DNA from 3 places in the Pseudomonas sp. PHC1 genome. Region 1 is predicted to be linked to each of the others. Evidence: predicted binding sites of a transcription regulator. Region 1 holds the regulator's gene; each other region holds the start of a gene.

Region 1 (4,767 bases):
AGCTATGAACAAGTGGCATATCTCGGTGACGACCTGCCCGACCTGCCCGTGATCCGTCGCGTGGGGCTGGGCATGGCCGTGGCCAATGCCGCAGCTTTCGTGCGCGAACACGCTCACGGCATCACCCTCGCCCGTGGCGGCGAAGGTGCCGCCCGCGAATTCTGCGAACTGATCCTGCGCGCTCAAGGCAGCCTCGACGCCGCCAACAACGCGTACCTGTGAGTCCAATCATGTTTAGCAAAAAGTTTCGCAACATCCTGCTGTTCGGTTGCATCGCAGCGATTTTTGGTGCGGTCGGCTACTGGAACATCAGCCCGGAACGCTTCCTCGACAAACCGCCGGTTTCGGCAGAGGAAAGCCCGATCGACTGGTATGCGACCAATACCCACACGATCCAGTACCTCGAAGACGGCAAAGTGCAGTACGAAATGACGTCCGACAAGGCTGAGCACGTCAAGGCGACCGACATTACACTGGTCACCAAACCCGACCTGAACATGTTTCGTGGCACCGACTTCCCATGGCACGTGACGAGTGAACGCGGCGAAGTGAACTCCGGCGGCACCGAGGTCGAACTGATCGACTCGGTACGCGTCAAGCGCACCGACGAAAAGAACCGCGACACCCTGATCACCTCCACTCGCATGACGGTGTTCCCACAGCAGCAATATGCGCAGACCCAGCAACCCGTTAGAATCGACGGCGCTGGCGGTGTATCGACTGGCGTAGGAATGAAAGCGTATTTGAAGGAAAGCAGGATACACCTGCTATCGAACGTAAGAGGACAGTATGAGGCTCGTTAAAACCCTCCCTATTTTGCTCAGTCTGGGCGCAGCACTGGGAAGCGTGAGCGCCTGGGCTCTGCCGAACGATCAAGAGCAGCCAATCCGCATTCAGGCCGACGATGCCCAGCTGGACGACAAGAACGGCGTTGCCACCTATAAAGGCGACGTGATCATCACCCAGGGTTCGATGATCGTCAAAGGCAACACCGTGACCATGACCCGTGCGCCCAACGGCGACATCGACGTTGTGACTTCGGTGGGCAACCTCGCCTACTTCGAACAGCTGCAGACTGCCGGCGACACCAAGCCTGTTCAGGGCTGGGGCGTGACCATTCAGTACCACGCACAGCAGAACCGCGTTGTGCTGATCGACAAGGCAAAAGTCGTCGACAAGGACAACAACACCACTCAGGGCGAGAAGATCGTCTATGACACGGTGAAAAAACTGGCCAGCGCCGGTCGCGCTACCGGCAGCAAGGTCACCGAGGCGCGTCCGCGCATCGACATGGTGATCCAGCCGAAGAAGAAAACCGACGAGAAAACCCAGTAATGGCAACTCTGAAAGCTCAGCACCTGGCCAAGGCCTATAAAAGCCGCCAGGTCGTGCGCGACGTCAGCCTGTCGATCGACAGCGGTCAGATCGTCGGCCTGCTCGGCCCGAACGGCGCCGGCAAGACCACGTGTTTCTACATGATCGTCGGCCTGGTTCAGGCCGATCAGGGTCGCGTACTGATCGACGACCTGGACGTCAGTCACCAGCCAATGCACGGTCGTGCCAAGGCCGGTATCGGCTATCTACCGCAAGAAGCGTCGATCTTCCGCAAACTGTCGGTAGCCGACAACATCATGGCCATTCTCGAGACTCGTCAGGAGCTCGACAAGGCCGGTCGTCGCAAGGAGCTGGAAAGCCTGCTGCAGGAATTCCACATCAGCCACATCCGCGACAACCTCGGCATGAGCCTTTCCGGTGGTGAGCGCCGCCGAGTGGAAATCGCCCGCGCACTGGCCACGGCACCGAAATTCATCCTGCTCGACGAACCGTTCGCCGGTGTCGACCCGATCTCGGTCGGCGACATCAAGCAGATCATCCACCACCTCAAGGCCAAGGGTATTGGTGTACTGATCACCGACCACAACGTCCGCGAGACGCTGGATATCTGCGAAACCGCCTACATCGTCAACGACGGTCAGTTGATCGCCGAAGGCGACTCCGCGACCATCCTCGCCAACGATCTGGTGAAGGAAGTGTATCTGGGTCACGAGTTCCGCCTGTAAGCACGACGGCATTCGACCAGCCGTCCGGGTGCTGTAACGTTGAAGCGCCTTTTTATACGCTTTTATTGTTACAGCGCTCTAGGCAAACACGACAGTTTCAGGCATATAATTTGCTTAAGTTTGGCGCCTCGGCGCCCTGTAGTGGATGGCGCATAGCGCCGGCGAATAAGGTGTTAAGCCCCTGCCATGAAACCATCGCTAGTCTTGAGAATGGGCCAGCAGCTGACGATGACACCGCAGCTGCAACAGGCCATCCGCCTGCTCCAATTGTCGACCCTGGATCTGCAACAGGAAATCCAGGAGGCTCTGGAATCCAATCCGATGCTCGAACGCCAGGAAGACGGCGACGACTTCGACAACTCCGATCCCATGGCCGACAACGCCGAACAGAAGCCCAACACCGAGATCCAGGAACCCTCCTACCAGGAGACCGCGCCGACAGTCGATAACCTCGAAGACGGCGAATGGAACGAGCGAATCCCCAACGAACTGCCAGTCGACACCGCCTGGGAAGACGTCTACCAGACCAGCGCCAGCAGCCTGCCAAGCAGCGACGATGACGAGTGGGACTTCACCACCCGCACTTCCGCCGGTGAGAGTCTGCAAAGCCATCTGCTGTGGCAGTTGAACCTGGCACCGATGTCCGACACCGATCGCCTGATCGCCGTGACCCTGATCGATTGCATCAACAATCAAGGCTACCTCGACGAGACCCTCGAAGAGATCCTTGACGCCTTCGATCCGGAGCTCGATATCGAACTGGACGAAATCGAAGCGGTCCTGCACCGTATCCAGCAGTTCGAACCGGCTGGCATCGGCGCACGCAACCTGGGCGAATGCCTGCTGCTGCAATTGCGCCAGCTGTCGGCCAAGACCCCTTGGCTGGCCGAAGCCAAGCGCCTGGTTACCGATTACATCGATCTGCTCGGCAGCCGCGACTACAGCCAGCTGATGCGTCGCATGAAACTCAAGGAAGACGAACTTCGCCAGGTCATCGAACTGGTGCAGAGCCTCAACCCGCGCCCCGGTTCGCAGATCGAGTCGACCGAAGCCGAATACGTGGTGCCTGACGTGATCGTGCGCAAGGACAACGAACGCTGGCTGGTGGAGCTGAACCAGGAGTCGGTGCCCCGCCTGCGGGTCAACGCCCAGTACGCCGGTTTCGTGCGCCGCGCCGACACCAGCGCCGATAACACCTTCATGCGCAATCAGTTGCAGGAAGCCCGCTGGTTCATCAAGAGCCTGCAAAGCCGCAACGAAACCCTGATGAAAGTGGCCACCCAGATCGTCGAGCATCAGCGCGGTTTTCTGGAGTACGGCGACGAAGCGATGAAGCCCCTGGTCCTGCATGACATCGCAGAAGCGGTGGGCATGCACGAGTCGACGATTTCCCGCGTGACTACGCAAAAATTCATGCATACCCCTCGGGGCATATATGAACTGAAATACTTTTTCTCCAGCCATGTGAGCACCTCCGAAGGCGGCGAATGCTCGTCCACGGCGATCCGCGCGATCATCAAGAAACTGGTCGCCGCGGAAAATCAGAAAAAGCCGTTGAGTGACAGCAAGATCGCTGGTTTACTGGAGGCACAAGGCATTCAGGTGGCTCGCCGCACCGTCGCCAAGTACCGCGAATCCCTCGGGATCGCGCCTTCGAGCGAACGCAAGCGGTTGATGTAAGCCACGTTACAGCGTTCCAGTGGCAGGCTCTTCGGCCTGCCGCTTTATGCACTGGCAACGAAGGAGAAGCTGTATGCAAGTCAACATCAGTGGACACCAACTGGAAGTGACCCAGCCTCTGCGCGAGTACATCGAGCTCAAGCTCAAGAAGCTCGAAGGGCATTTCGACAAGATCACCAACGTGCAAGTCACGATGTGTGTCGAAAAGCTGAAGCAGAAAATCGAAGCCACGCTGCATATTCCCGGCAATGAGGTCGTCGCCAACGCGGAACATACCGATATGTACGCTGCGATCGACGCGCTGACCGACAAGCTCGATAAACAACTCAAAAAGCATAAGGAAAAGACCCAGAGCCTGCTTCAGGGCGCTACCGGTCGATAACCCCCACCCCCATGATCCGACTTGAAAGTATCCTGACCCCCGGCCGTTCCCTGGTGAACGTGCCGGGCGGCAGTAAAAAGAAAGCCCTCGAACAAATTGCCAACCTGATCGCCCGGGAAGTCCCGGATCTGGAGATGCAAGATGTCTTCGAGGCATTGATTGCCCGTGAAAAACTGGGTTCTACCGGTTTTGGCAACGGCATCGCCATCCCCCACTGCCGCCTCAAGGGCTGTGAAGCGCCGATCAGTGCGCTGATGCACCTTGATGCCCCCATCGATTTCGACGCCATCGACGGCGCGCCCGTGGACCTGCTGTTCGTCCTGCTGGTGCCGGAAGCCGCCACCGATGCGCACCTGGAGCTGTTACGCCAGATCGCCAGCATGCTCGACCGCAAGGACGTGCGCGAAAGACTGCGCAGCGCGCCAAGCAACGAAGCCTTGTACCAGGTTGTACTGGAAGAACAGAACAGGCCGTAACCATGCGCTTGATCATTGTCAGTGGCCGTTCCGGCTCGGGTAAAAGTACCGCCCTGGATGTCCTTGAGGACAACGGCTACTACTGCATCGATAACCTGCCGGCCGGTCTACTGCCGGAACTGGCCGAACGGGCCCTGATTCATACCGAGCTGGCGCAGCCACTGGTGGC
Region 2 (4,767 bases), on a different contig from region 1:
ATGGAATACCCTCGCCGCCAGCATAGAACACAACCAGTTCTACGGGTTCATCACCAGTGACGCCGCGATGGTCGCGGTTGACCATTTCGGCAACGGCCTCTCCCTGCTTGAAACTCTGGCTGCGGCCATCGTCCCGGCTTTCGATCGTCAGTTCGCCGGAAAGAATGTAGGCGGCGTTGGGGATCGGGTGGGTGTGCCACTGGAGCTGGGTATTGGCGGGGATTCTGAGTTTGAGCACTGACAGTTCGGGGGCGGCGTCGGGATAGCGCAGGTAAGGGGTTCCGTCCCACGAGGTGCTGCTTTCAAGCAAGAGCTTGCGTTGTGTCTGCTCGGGTTCGTCGGCGGAGGTGCAACCCAGCAGGGTCAGAACTGGCAATGTGGCCAGCAGTGTCTTGAAGAGGCAGTGTTTCATCGTGTTATTCCTCGAATGGTCGTAAGAGGAAAAGGCTACGGGGTGGTCACGAGGATTGATGCCGGACGATGCGCAATCTGCTCGCGTATTTGGGGATTGAGGCTGTCGGAATCTGCCTCAAAAAAAAGGCCTCCCGAAGGAGGCCTCTTTTTGTCACGCCGCGTAGCGCGGCGCTACCGGATCAGCAGCTGTAGTACAGCTCATATTCCAGTGGGTGTACGAAGGTGCGGACCTTGATTTCTTCTTCGGATTTCAGCGCGATGTAAGCGTCGATGAAGTCGTCGGAGAACACGCCACCCTTGGTCAGGAACGCGCGGCCCTTGTCCAGCTCTTCCAGGGCTTCTTTCAGGCTGCCGCAAACTTGCGGGATCTCTTTCGCCTCTTCAGGTGGCAGGTCGTACAGGTTCTTGTCGGCAGCATCGCCTGGGTGGATCTTGTTCTGGATGCCGTCCAGACCGGCCATCAGCAGCGCTGCGAAAGCCAGGTACGGGTTGGCGGCCGGATCCGGGAAGCGGGCTTCGATACGACGGCCTTTAGGGCTGTTGACGTAAGGGATACGGATCGAGGCAGAACGGTTGCGAGCCGAGTAGGCCAGCATCACCGGCGCTTCGAAACCTGGTACCAGGCGCTTGTAGGAGTTGGTAGACGGGTTGGTGAAGCCGTTCAGGGCCTTGCCGTGCTTGATGATACCGCCGATGAAGTACAGGGCGGTTTCGGACAGGCCGGCATAGCCTTCGCCAGCGAAGGTGTTCTTGCCGTCTTTGGCGATGGACATGTGCACGTGCATGCCCGAACCGTTGTCGCCGTACAGAGGCTTCGGCATGAAGGTCGCGGTGCGGCCGTAAGCGTCGGCTACGTTGTGTACAACGTATTTCAGCGTCTGAACTTCGTCAGCTTTCTTCACCAGGGTGTTGAACTTGACACCGATTTCGTTCTGACCGGCAGTTGCCACTTCGTGGTGGTGAACTTCAACGGTCTGGCCCATCTCTTCCAGTGCGTTGCACATGGCGGTACGGATTTCGTGGTCGTGGTCGAACGGCGGAACCGGGAAGTAGCCGCCTTTCACGCCTGGACGGTGGCCCTTGTTGCCGCCTTCCACGTCCTGGTCGGACATCCACGAACCTTGTTCGGAGAAGATCTTGAACATCGAACCGGAGATGTCGGACTTGAACTTCACTTCGTCGAAAATGAAGAATTCCGGCTCTGGACCGGCGAAGACGGTGTCACCGATACCGGTGGTCTTCAGGTATTCTTCGGCGCGGTGGGCGATGGCGCGCGGGTCGCGATCGTAGCCTTGCATGGTCGAAGGTTCGATGATGTCGCAGACCAGGATCAGGGTCGGCTCTTCGGTGAACGGGTCCAGAACGGCGGTTTCGTCGTCCGGCAGCAGGATCATGTCGGAGGCTTCGATGCCTTTCCAGCCAGCGATGGAGGAACCGTCGAACATCTTGCCAACTTCGAAGAAGTCGTCTTCCAGCGCATCGCGAGCCGGCATGGTCACGTGGTGCTGAGTGCCTTTTGTGTCCGTGAAGCGCAGATCAATCCACTTGACGTCATGATCTTTGATGAGTTGAACCGACTTCGACATAGTGTCCTCCGGGTGAATTAGGGCGGGTAGTGGATGCCCTTAATAGTGGTGATGCCGGCGCGAATACTCTGCCAAGGCAACCTGCCTCACAAGGGAGCAAATTGCATGCCAGTGCCCCAGCATGGGTTTTTTGCCCCAAATTCACGCTTCTAAAGGTTGAAAGAGCCTTGGCGGCGAAAATCTCGCCCTTTAATGTAGCGCTCAAATTGAAAAATGACCCGTTTTGGTGCGCGCAAAACCTTCTGCACATTAACTGGTTAAACCTTGAGCAATTTCCGCTATAATCCGCGCCCCCCTTTTTCGGCTGGCCCTGCGCGCGCTGTTTTCATGAAACTAATCGTAAAAGTCTTCCCCGAGATCACCATCAAAAGCCGACCTGTCCGGACGAAATTCATCCGCCAGCTGGCCAAGAACATCCGCACCGTGCTCCGCGACCTGGACCCGGCCGTGGTGGTGAACGGTGTGTGGGACAATCTCGAGCTGGAAACCCGCGTCACCGACCCCAAGGCCCTGAAAGAAATGGGCGAACGGCTGACGTGCATGCCGGGCATTGCGCACTTTCTGCAGATCGACGAGTACCCGCTGGGCGACTTCGACGACATCACCGAGAAGTGCAAGCAGCACTACGGTGACGCACTGGCCGGGAAGATCTTCTCGGTACGCTGCAAGCGTGCAGGCAAGCATGCGTTCAGCTCGATGGACGTCGAAAAATACGTCGGCAGCAAGCTGCGCCGTGAGTGCGGTGCCGCCGGTATCGATCTGAAACAGCCGGAAATCGAAGTCCGCATCGAAGTTCGCGACAAACGGTTGTTCGTGATCCACAGCCAGCACAATGGCATCGGCGGCTACCCGCTCGGTGCGCTGGAACAGACGCTGGTGCTGATGTCCGGTGGCTTTGACTCGACGGTTGCCGCGTACCAGATCCTGCGTCGCGGCCTGATGACGCACTTCTGCTTCTTCAATCTGGGCGGTCGTGCCCATGAATTGGGCGTGATGGAAGTCGCGCATTTCATCTGGAAGAAGTACGGCAGCTCGCAACGCGTGCTATTTGTCAGTGTCCCGTTCGAAGAAGTGCTGGGCGAAATTCTCGGCAAGGTCGACGACAGTCATATGGGCGTCGTATTGAAGCGTATGATGTTGCGCGCAGCGTCGAGCATTGCCGAACGCCTGCACATCGATGCGCTGGTCACCGGTGAAGCGATTTCCCAGGTGTCGAGCCAGACGTTGCCGAACCTGTCGGTCATCGATTGCGTCACCGACAAACTGGTTCTGCGGCCGCTGATCGTCGCCCACAAGCAGGACATCATCGACACGGCCGACCAGATCGGTACCGGTGATTTTGCCCGGCACATGCCGGAATACTGCGGCGTCATCTCGGTCAACCCCAAGACCGCCGCCAAGCGTGGCCGGGTCGAGCACGAAGAGCAGGAATTCGACATGGCGGTGCTCGAGCGTGCGCTCGCAAACGCCAGACTGGTGCCGATCGATCGGGTGATCGACGAATTGGGCCAGGATTTGCAGATCGAAGAAGTCAGCGAAGCGCTGGCCGGTCAGATCGTCATCGACATCCGTCACCCGGATGCCGCCGAGGATGACCCGCTGGAACTCGCCGGCATAGAGGTACAGACGATGCCGTTCTACGCAGTGAACGCTCGTTTCAAGGAACTGGACCCTACTCGCCAGTACCTGCTGTATTGCGACAAAGGCGTGATGAGTCGCCTGCATGCCCACCATTTGCTCAGTGAGGGGCATGCCAATGTGCGCGTTTATCGACCGAGCTAAGTGCCCGGGGCTGTTTGCCTGTGGCCTGCGTCACCGGCCCCCCGACACCGCCGTCAAGCTGTAACGGCCATGCCGGACACTACTGTCAATCGCTGCCAAGACTTGTCAGCAAACCGAATCCTCTGATCGAGATACACAAGTGATCGAAAATCTACGCAACATCGCCATCATTGCCCACGTTGACCATGGTAAGACCACCCTGGTAGACAAACTCCTGCGTCAATCCGGCACCCTGGAGCGCAACGAGCTCAACGACGAGCGCGTGATGGACTCCAACGACCAGGAAAAAGAGCGCGGCATTACCATTCTGGCGAAAAACACCGCCATCAACTGGAACGGCTACCACATCAACATCGTGGACACCCCGGGCCACGCCGACTTCGGCGGCGAAGTTGAGCGCGTTATGTCCATGGTTGACTCCGTGCTGCTGCTGGTCGACGCCCAGGACGGCCCTATGCCGCAAACCCGTTTCGTGACCAAGAAGGCTTTCGAAGCCGGCCTGCGTCCAATCGTGGTCATCAACAAGGTTGACCGTCCGGGCGCGCGTCCTGACTGGGTTCTGGACCAGATCTTCGATCTGTTCGACAACCTGGGCGCCACCGAAGAACAACTGGACTTCCAGGTTGTTTACGCTTCGGCCCTGAACGGCATCGCCGGTCTGGACCACACCGCCATGGGCGAAGACATGACCGCGCTGTACCAGGCGGTAGTCGACCACGTTCCGCCTCCGGCTGTTGACCGTGACGGCCCGTTCCAGATGCAGATCTCCGCTCTGGACTACAACAGCTTCCTGGGTGTTATCGGTGTTGGCCGTATCGCTCGTGGTCGGGTCAAGCCGAACACCCCGGTTGTCGCTATCAGCGCCGACGGCAAGCGCCGCAACGGTCGTATCCTGAAGCTGATGGGTCACCACGGTCTGCACCGCATTGACGTTGAAGAAGCTGCAGCCGGCGACATCGTCTGCATCAGCGGTTTCGACGAGCTG
Region 3 (4,767 bases), on a different contig from region 1:
CGGTGCGGCAAACACACCAGTCAGGATTGCGCCGAGGATACCGCCGATACCGTGCACGCCGAAGGCGTCCAGGGAATCGTCATATCCGAGTTTGCGTTTCAGGGTGGTGGCGCAGAAGAAGCACACCACGCCCGCCGCCAGGCCGATCACCAGGGCGCCCATCGGGCCCACGGTGCCAGCGGCCGGCGTGATCGCCACCAGACCGGCAACGACGCCGGAGGCGATACCCAGTGCGCTGGGTTTGCCGTGAGTGATCCACTCGGCGAACATCCAGCCCAGTGCGGCAGCGGCAGTCGCGATCTGGGTCACCAGCATCGCCATGCCGGCGGTGCCGTTGGCGGCGACAGCGGAACCGGCGTTGAAGCCGAACCAGCCAACCCACAGCATCGCTGCGCCCATCAGGGTGTAACCCAGATTGTGTGGCGCCATCGGCGTGGTCGGGAAGCCTTTGCGCTTACCCAGTACCAGGCAGGCAATCAGACCGGCCACACCGGCGTTGATGTGCACCACGGTGCCGCCGGCGAAGTCGAGTACGCCCCAGTCCCACATCAGGCCGCCGTTGCCGGACCAGACCATGTGCGCGATCGGTGCATAGACCAGGGTGAACCAGATGCCCATGAAGATCAGCATCGCGGAGAACTTCATCCGCTCAGCGAACGCACCGACGATCAGCGCCGGGGTGATGATCGCAAAGGTCATCTGAAAGGTGATGAACACCGCCTCGGGGAACAGCGCCGCCGGGCCGGTCAGGCTCGCTGGCGTGACACCAGCCAGGAACGCCTTGCCAAAACCGCCCACGAACGAGTTGAAGTTGACGACGCCCTGCTCCATGCCGGTGGTGTCGAACGCGATGCTGTAGCCATAAATGACCCACAGCACGCTGATCAGACCGGTAATGGCGAAGCACTGCATCATCACGGAAAGAATGTTTTTCGACCGAACCATGCCGCCGTAGAACAGCGCGAGACCGGGAATGGTCATGAACAGCACAAGGACAGTAGAGGTGAGCATCCAGGCGGTGTCGCCGGAGTTCAGGACTGGGGCTGCCACTTCGTCTGCCGCCATGGCCAGGCCGGGCATTACGATAGACAACAGGGCTCCTAGCCCTGCGAATTTACGCAGAGTCATATTGTTTTCTCCTGGGGCGTTGGGTTTGTGGCGGCGTTTAGATCGCGTCGGTATCGGTTTCGCCGGTACGGATGCGGATCGCCTGTTCCAGATTGACCACGAAGATCTTGCCGTCACCGATCTTGCCGGTGTTGGCAGCCTTGGTTATCGCCTCGATAACCCGATCCAGATCCTTGTCGTCGATGGCAACGTCGATTTTCACCTTGGGCAGAAAATCGACCACGTACTCCGCGCCGCGATACAGCTCGGTGTGACCCTTCTGCCGACCGAAGCCTTTGACTTCAGTAACGGTAATGCCCTGCACGCCGATTTCGGACAGCGACTCGCGCACGTCGTCCAACTTGAACGGCTTGATGATGGCAGTGACTAGCTTCATGAAACTCTCTCCCGAATTGGTGGACTTGCCCCAGGAAAACAAACCCGACTCAAGTCTAAGCGCAGTGCCTGGCTTTGTAACGCTTCGTTGTCGACGCCAGCTAACCGCTCCAGACGAAACTCCCCGCTCCGTCTGCCGCACTGCATTCGTCACAGCGACTGCATCAGTGCATGGGTCAACGGTGACTAAGCAGAAAGCTTGCCATCTCGCCAAAAACCACTGATTTCAATCCCTTGGCGGCTGCCGCAGATGCCATCACCCAAATGGCACTCGGGATACGCACAACAACGGTGCGCAGCCGTGCATCCCGTTGCGCGAAAAGCGTGCATCCGTGCCTGCGCCAATGACTATAGACACTGCGTGATACACTGCCGGCCATTGTTTCCAGGACATATCCCATGCTCGCGCCCAAAGACTTCCTCGACGCCCTGAGCGGCACCGCTTCCCGCCTGTTCAGCGGCGACACGCCGTTGCCAAAAGCCGAAATCGAAAGCCAGTTCAAGATGCTGCTGCAAAGTGCCTTCAGCAAACTGGACTTGGTGAGTCGCGAAGAGTTTGACAGTCAGATGGTGGTACTGGCGCGCACTCGCGCCCGGCTCGAGAGCCTTGAGGCGAAGGTGGCGGAGATGGAAGCGAAGCTGGCGCCGCCGGCTGAGTAAAACCTCGTTTCTTTGTGACTGCGGCCCCCTGTGGGAGCGGGCTTGCCCGCGAATGAAGGTCGGAACGACCTTCCCGCCATCAGGATTCGCTGCCGAATCTCGGCAGAATCCTACAGCTTGCAACCCCGCCATCCGATTGCGTCGTGAAGTCCTGATTCCTAAGCTCACCCAATGCTGAATGTTCAGCACTGGGTTTGGCGACCCGGAAAGCTTAAGGCGCACGACAACCATGATGGCGGCTATGTTTACCGCCACATCGAGTCATGGCGGTTGTGCGTGGGAGACCTTCGGGTCTGCCGGGTTCCTTTTGCTCCGGTTCGCCAACCCGCGTACGACTGCCACCCAATTGTTTGGCGACAATTGAGGGCAGCCCTTAAAGCAAAAGGAGCTGTTCAATGAATAACGAAGAGACGTATCTCACTCCTCAGGTTTTCACCCGCCACAAACTCCCTCTCCACGCCCTGCTCATCCAGAACCAACCCTGGTTCTCTGCCCGCGACCTGGGCCGCCTGCTGCACATTTACCTCAACGAACGCATGCTGCGAAAACTCGACCCCGACCAATACCAAACCCGCAAAACCCTGATCCACAACCAGATCGAAAACACCCTCCTGATCAGCGAATCCGGTATCTACGCCCTCCTCGTCTACCACTACTGCCCCGAATACCGAGGGCTTCGCGGATGCTGCAATCGCTATAGGCCCGCATGCCGGAGCTGAGCCCTGCGTAAATCGTAAGTCGACTGAAGATTCATCCAGAACTCAGGTGTGGTGTTGAGGTGGATGGCCAGCCTGATTGCCAGATCGGCGCAGATCCTGAGCTGGCATTTCACAAGCTTCTCGATCTCGGTTTCAGGCCAGTTCGTGGGCGTGGCCAAGTCCATGACCGTCATGCCCAATGGCTCCATGAATTCCTTATTCAGCACCTCGCCCGGATGAATCGGACGCATACCATTGCGGTCCATTTTTTGCCTTCAGCGGCTGCATTGAGCGGCCAAACTGGTGCATCAGACTTTGCGATACAAGACCGTCGAGTCGCTTTCGCTGGCGTCCTACAACTATTAGGGCATGCCCCTACAAAAATCAGCGTCTGCGCCTGGTTATGCAGTCCTTACGCCTGTCATTACATTAGCGACACCCATCAGGCTGGAGGTCTCTGTGAAGGATAAAAAGAGGAAGACAAAGCTAGCAGCAATTCTTTAACTCCTGGCTTAACGGCCTCGGGTTCAGAATCCGACGGCCTGGCCCGTCGTCACTACTTCAGAGAAACCAGCTTCTCTACTGCCAAAAATGCGGGGGAGCCTTGCTGGTGCCCAGTCCCGATAGATGCGCAATTGCAGTCCTCGAGCGCGAAAAACCTTTAATACTTCTCGAGAGTCAACACTTCAGCGTGAGTGCATAGGCCCGCACAACCGCTTTCTGATACGTCTTGTAAACCTCTACTCAAACGCAAGAACCCCGCTCAACTACCCTTCAAAAACCCGCAGGAAGCGGCCCCTGACTCAACTCAAGGAACGACCATGTCCCTCGCCATCGTCCACAGCCGCGCCCAGATAGGCGTGGATGCTCCCGCCGTCACCGTTGAGGTTCACCTGGCCAATGGTTTGCCCTCGCTGACCATGGTCGGCCTGCCCGAGGCGGCGGTGAAGGAGAGCAAGGACCGGGTGCGCAGTGCGATCATCAATTCCGGGCTGCAGTTTCCGGCGCGGCGGATCACTCTGAATCTGGCACCGGCGGATCTGCCCAAGGATGGCGGGCGGTTCGATCTGGCGATTGCGCTGGGGATCCTGTCGGCGAGTGTGCAGGTGCCGACGTTGACGCTGGATGACGTGGAATGCCTGGGTGAGTTGGCGTTATCCGGCGCCGTGCGGGCGGTGCGTGGGGTGTTGCCGGCAGCGCTGGCAGCGCGCAAGGCCGGGCGGACGCTGGTGGTACCGCGGGCGAATGCCGAGGAGGCGTGTCTGGCTTCGGGACTGAGAGTGATTGCGGTGGATCATCTGCTCGAAGCCGTGGCGCATTTCAACGGGCATACACCGGTCGAGCCTTATGTTTCGGATGGGCTGATCCATGCCGCCAAACCTTATCCCGATCTGAATGAAGTACAGGGCCAACTCGCCGCCAAACGGGCGCTGCTGATTGCCGCTGCTGGCGCCCACAACCTGCTGTTCAGCGGGCCACCGGGGACGGGCAAGACGTTGCTGGCCAGCCGATTGCCGGGATTGCTGCCACCGCTGGCCGAGAGTGAAGCGCTGGAAGTGGCAGCGATTCAATCCGTCGCCAGTGGAGCGCCGCTGACTCACTGGCCGCAACGCCCGTTCCGCCAACCCCATCACTCGGCCTCCGGGCCGGCATTGGTCGGTGGCAGTGTAAGCTCCATTGAAAGTTGCGACTCACTTCGTATTACTGGAATACTCCATCGCTAAATCAGACTGGTTACTAGCGAATGGATCAGAAAGTTCCTGCCCCCCTCCGTCATCTTAAGGGGCGCTGGCGTGTAGATGGTGTTTCTCAAGCAAACTGGAATGGTCGGGATATCAAGGCTGGGATAGTGCTTTCTGAACTCAAGCCCGACGTGGAGAACCCCTTTGCAGCTGACGCCTGCATG

The links. Region 1 encodes sigma-54, which starts transcription at its own class of promoters, with help from an activator protein. Its sites were predicted from a motif close to ANTGGCATNNANNTTGCTNT; they were not measured.
Region 2: glnA (glutamate--ammonia ligase) is a predicted target of sigma-54. The motif match lies at 2,094-2,113, and genes of this name have one in related genera.
Region 3: glnK (P-II family nitrogen regulator) is a predicted target of sigma-54. The motif match lies at 1,691-1,710, and genes of this name have one in related genera.

The regions. Positions count from the first base shown of each region.
Region 1 is NZ_JBJXHJ010000016.1:86,291-91,057, forward strand. It holds gene ACKJSM_RS19525 (KdsC family phosphatase) at 1-222, shown strand, start outside; gene lptC (LPS export ABC transporter periplasmic protein LptC) at 231-803, shown strand; gene lptA (lipopolysaccharide transport periplasmic protein LptA) at 790-1,335, shown strand; gene lptB (LPS export ABC transporter ATP-binding protein) at 1,335-2,060, shown strand; gene ACKJSM_RS19545 (RNA polymerase factor sigma-54) at 2,247-3,740, shown strand; gene hpf (ribosome hibernation-promoting factor, HPF/YfiA family) at 3,814-4,122, shown strand; gene ptsN (PTS IIA-like nitrogen regulatory protein PtsN) at 4,134-4,598, shown strand; gene rapZ (RNase adapter RapZ) at 4,601-4,767, shown strand, end outside.
Region 2 is NZ_JBJXHJ010000003.1:36,941-41,707, forward strand. It holds gene ACKJSM_RS05250 (cupin domain-containing protein) at 1-412, opposite strand, end outside; gene glnA (glutamate--ammonia ligase) at 594-2,000, opposite strand; gene thiI (tRNA uracil 4-sulfurtransferase ThiI) at 2,328-3,782, shown strand; gene typA (translational GTPase TypA) at 3,922-4,767, shown strand, end outside.
Region 3 is NZ_JBJXHJ010000002.1:438,973-443,739, forward strand. It holds gene ACKJSM_RS04625 (ammonium transporter) at 1-1,128, opposite strand, end outside; gene glnK (P-II family nitrogen regulator) at 1,166-1,504, opposite strand; gene ACKJSM_RS04635 (accessory factor UbiK family protein) at 1,903-2,163, shown strand; partial or broken gene ACKJSM_RS04640 (Bro-N domain-containing protein) at 2,559-2,843, shown strand; gene ACKJSM_RS04645 (HigA family addiction module antitoxin) at 2,858-3,127, opposite strand; partial or broken gene ACKJSM_RS04650 (YifB family Mg chelatase-like AAA ATPase) at 3,683-4,525, shown strand; gene ACKJSM_RS04655 (hypothetical protein) at 4,606-4,767, shown strand, end outside.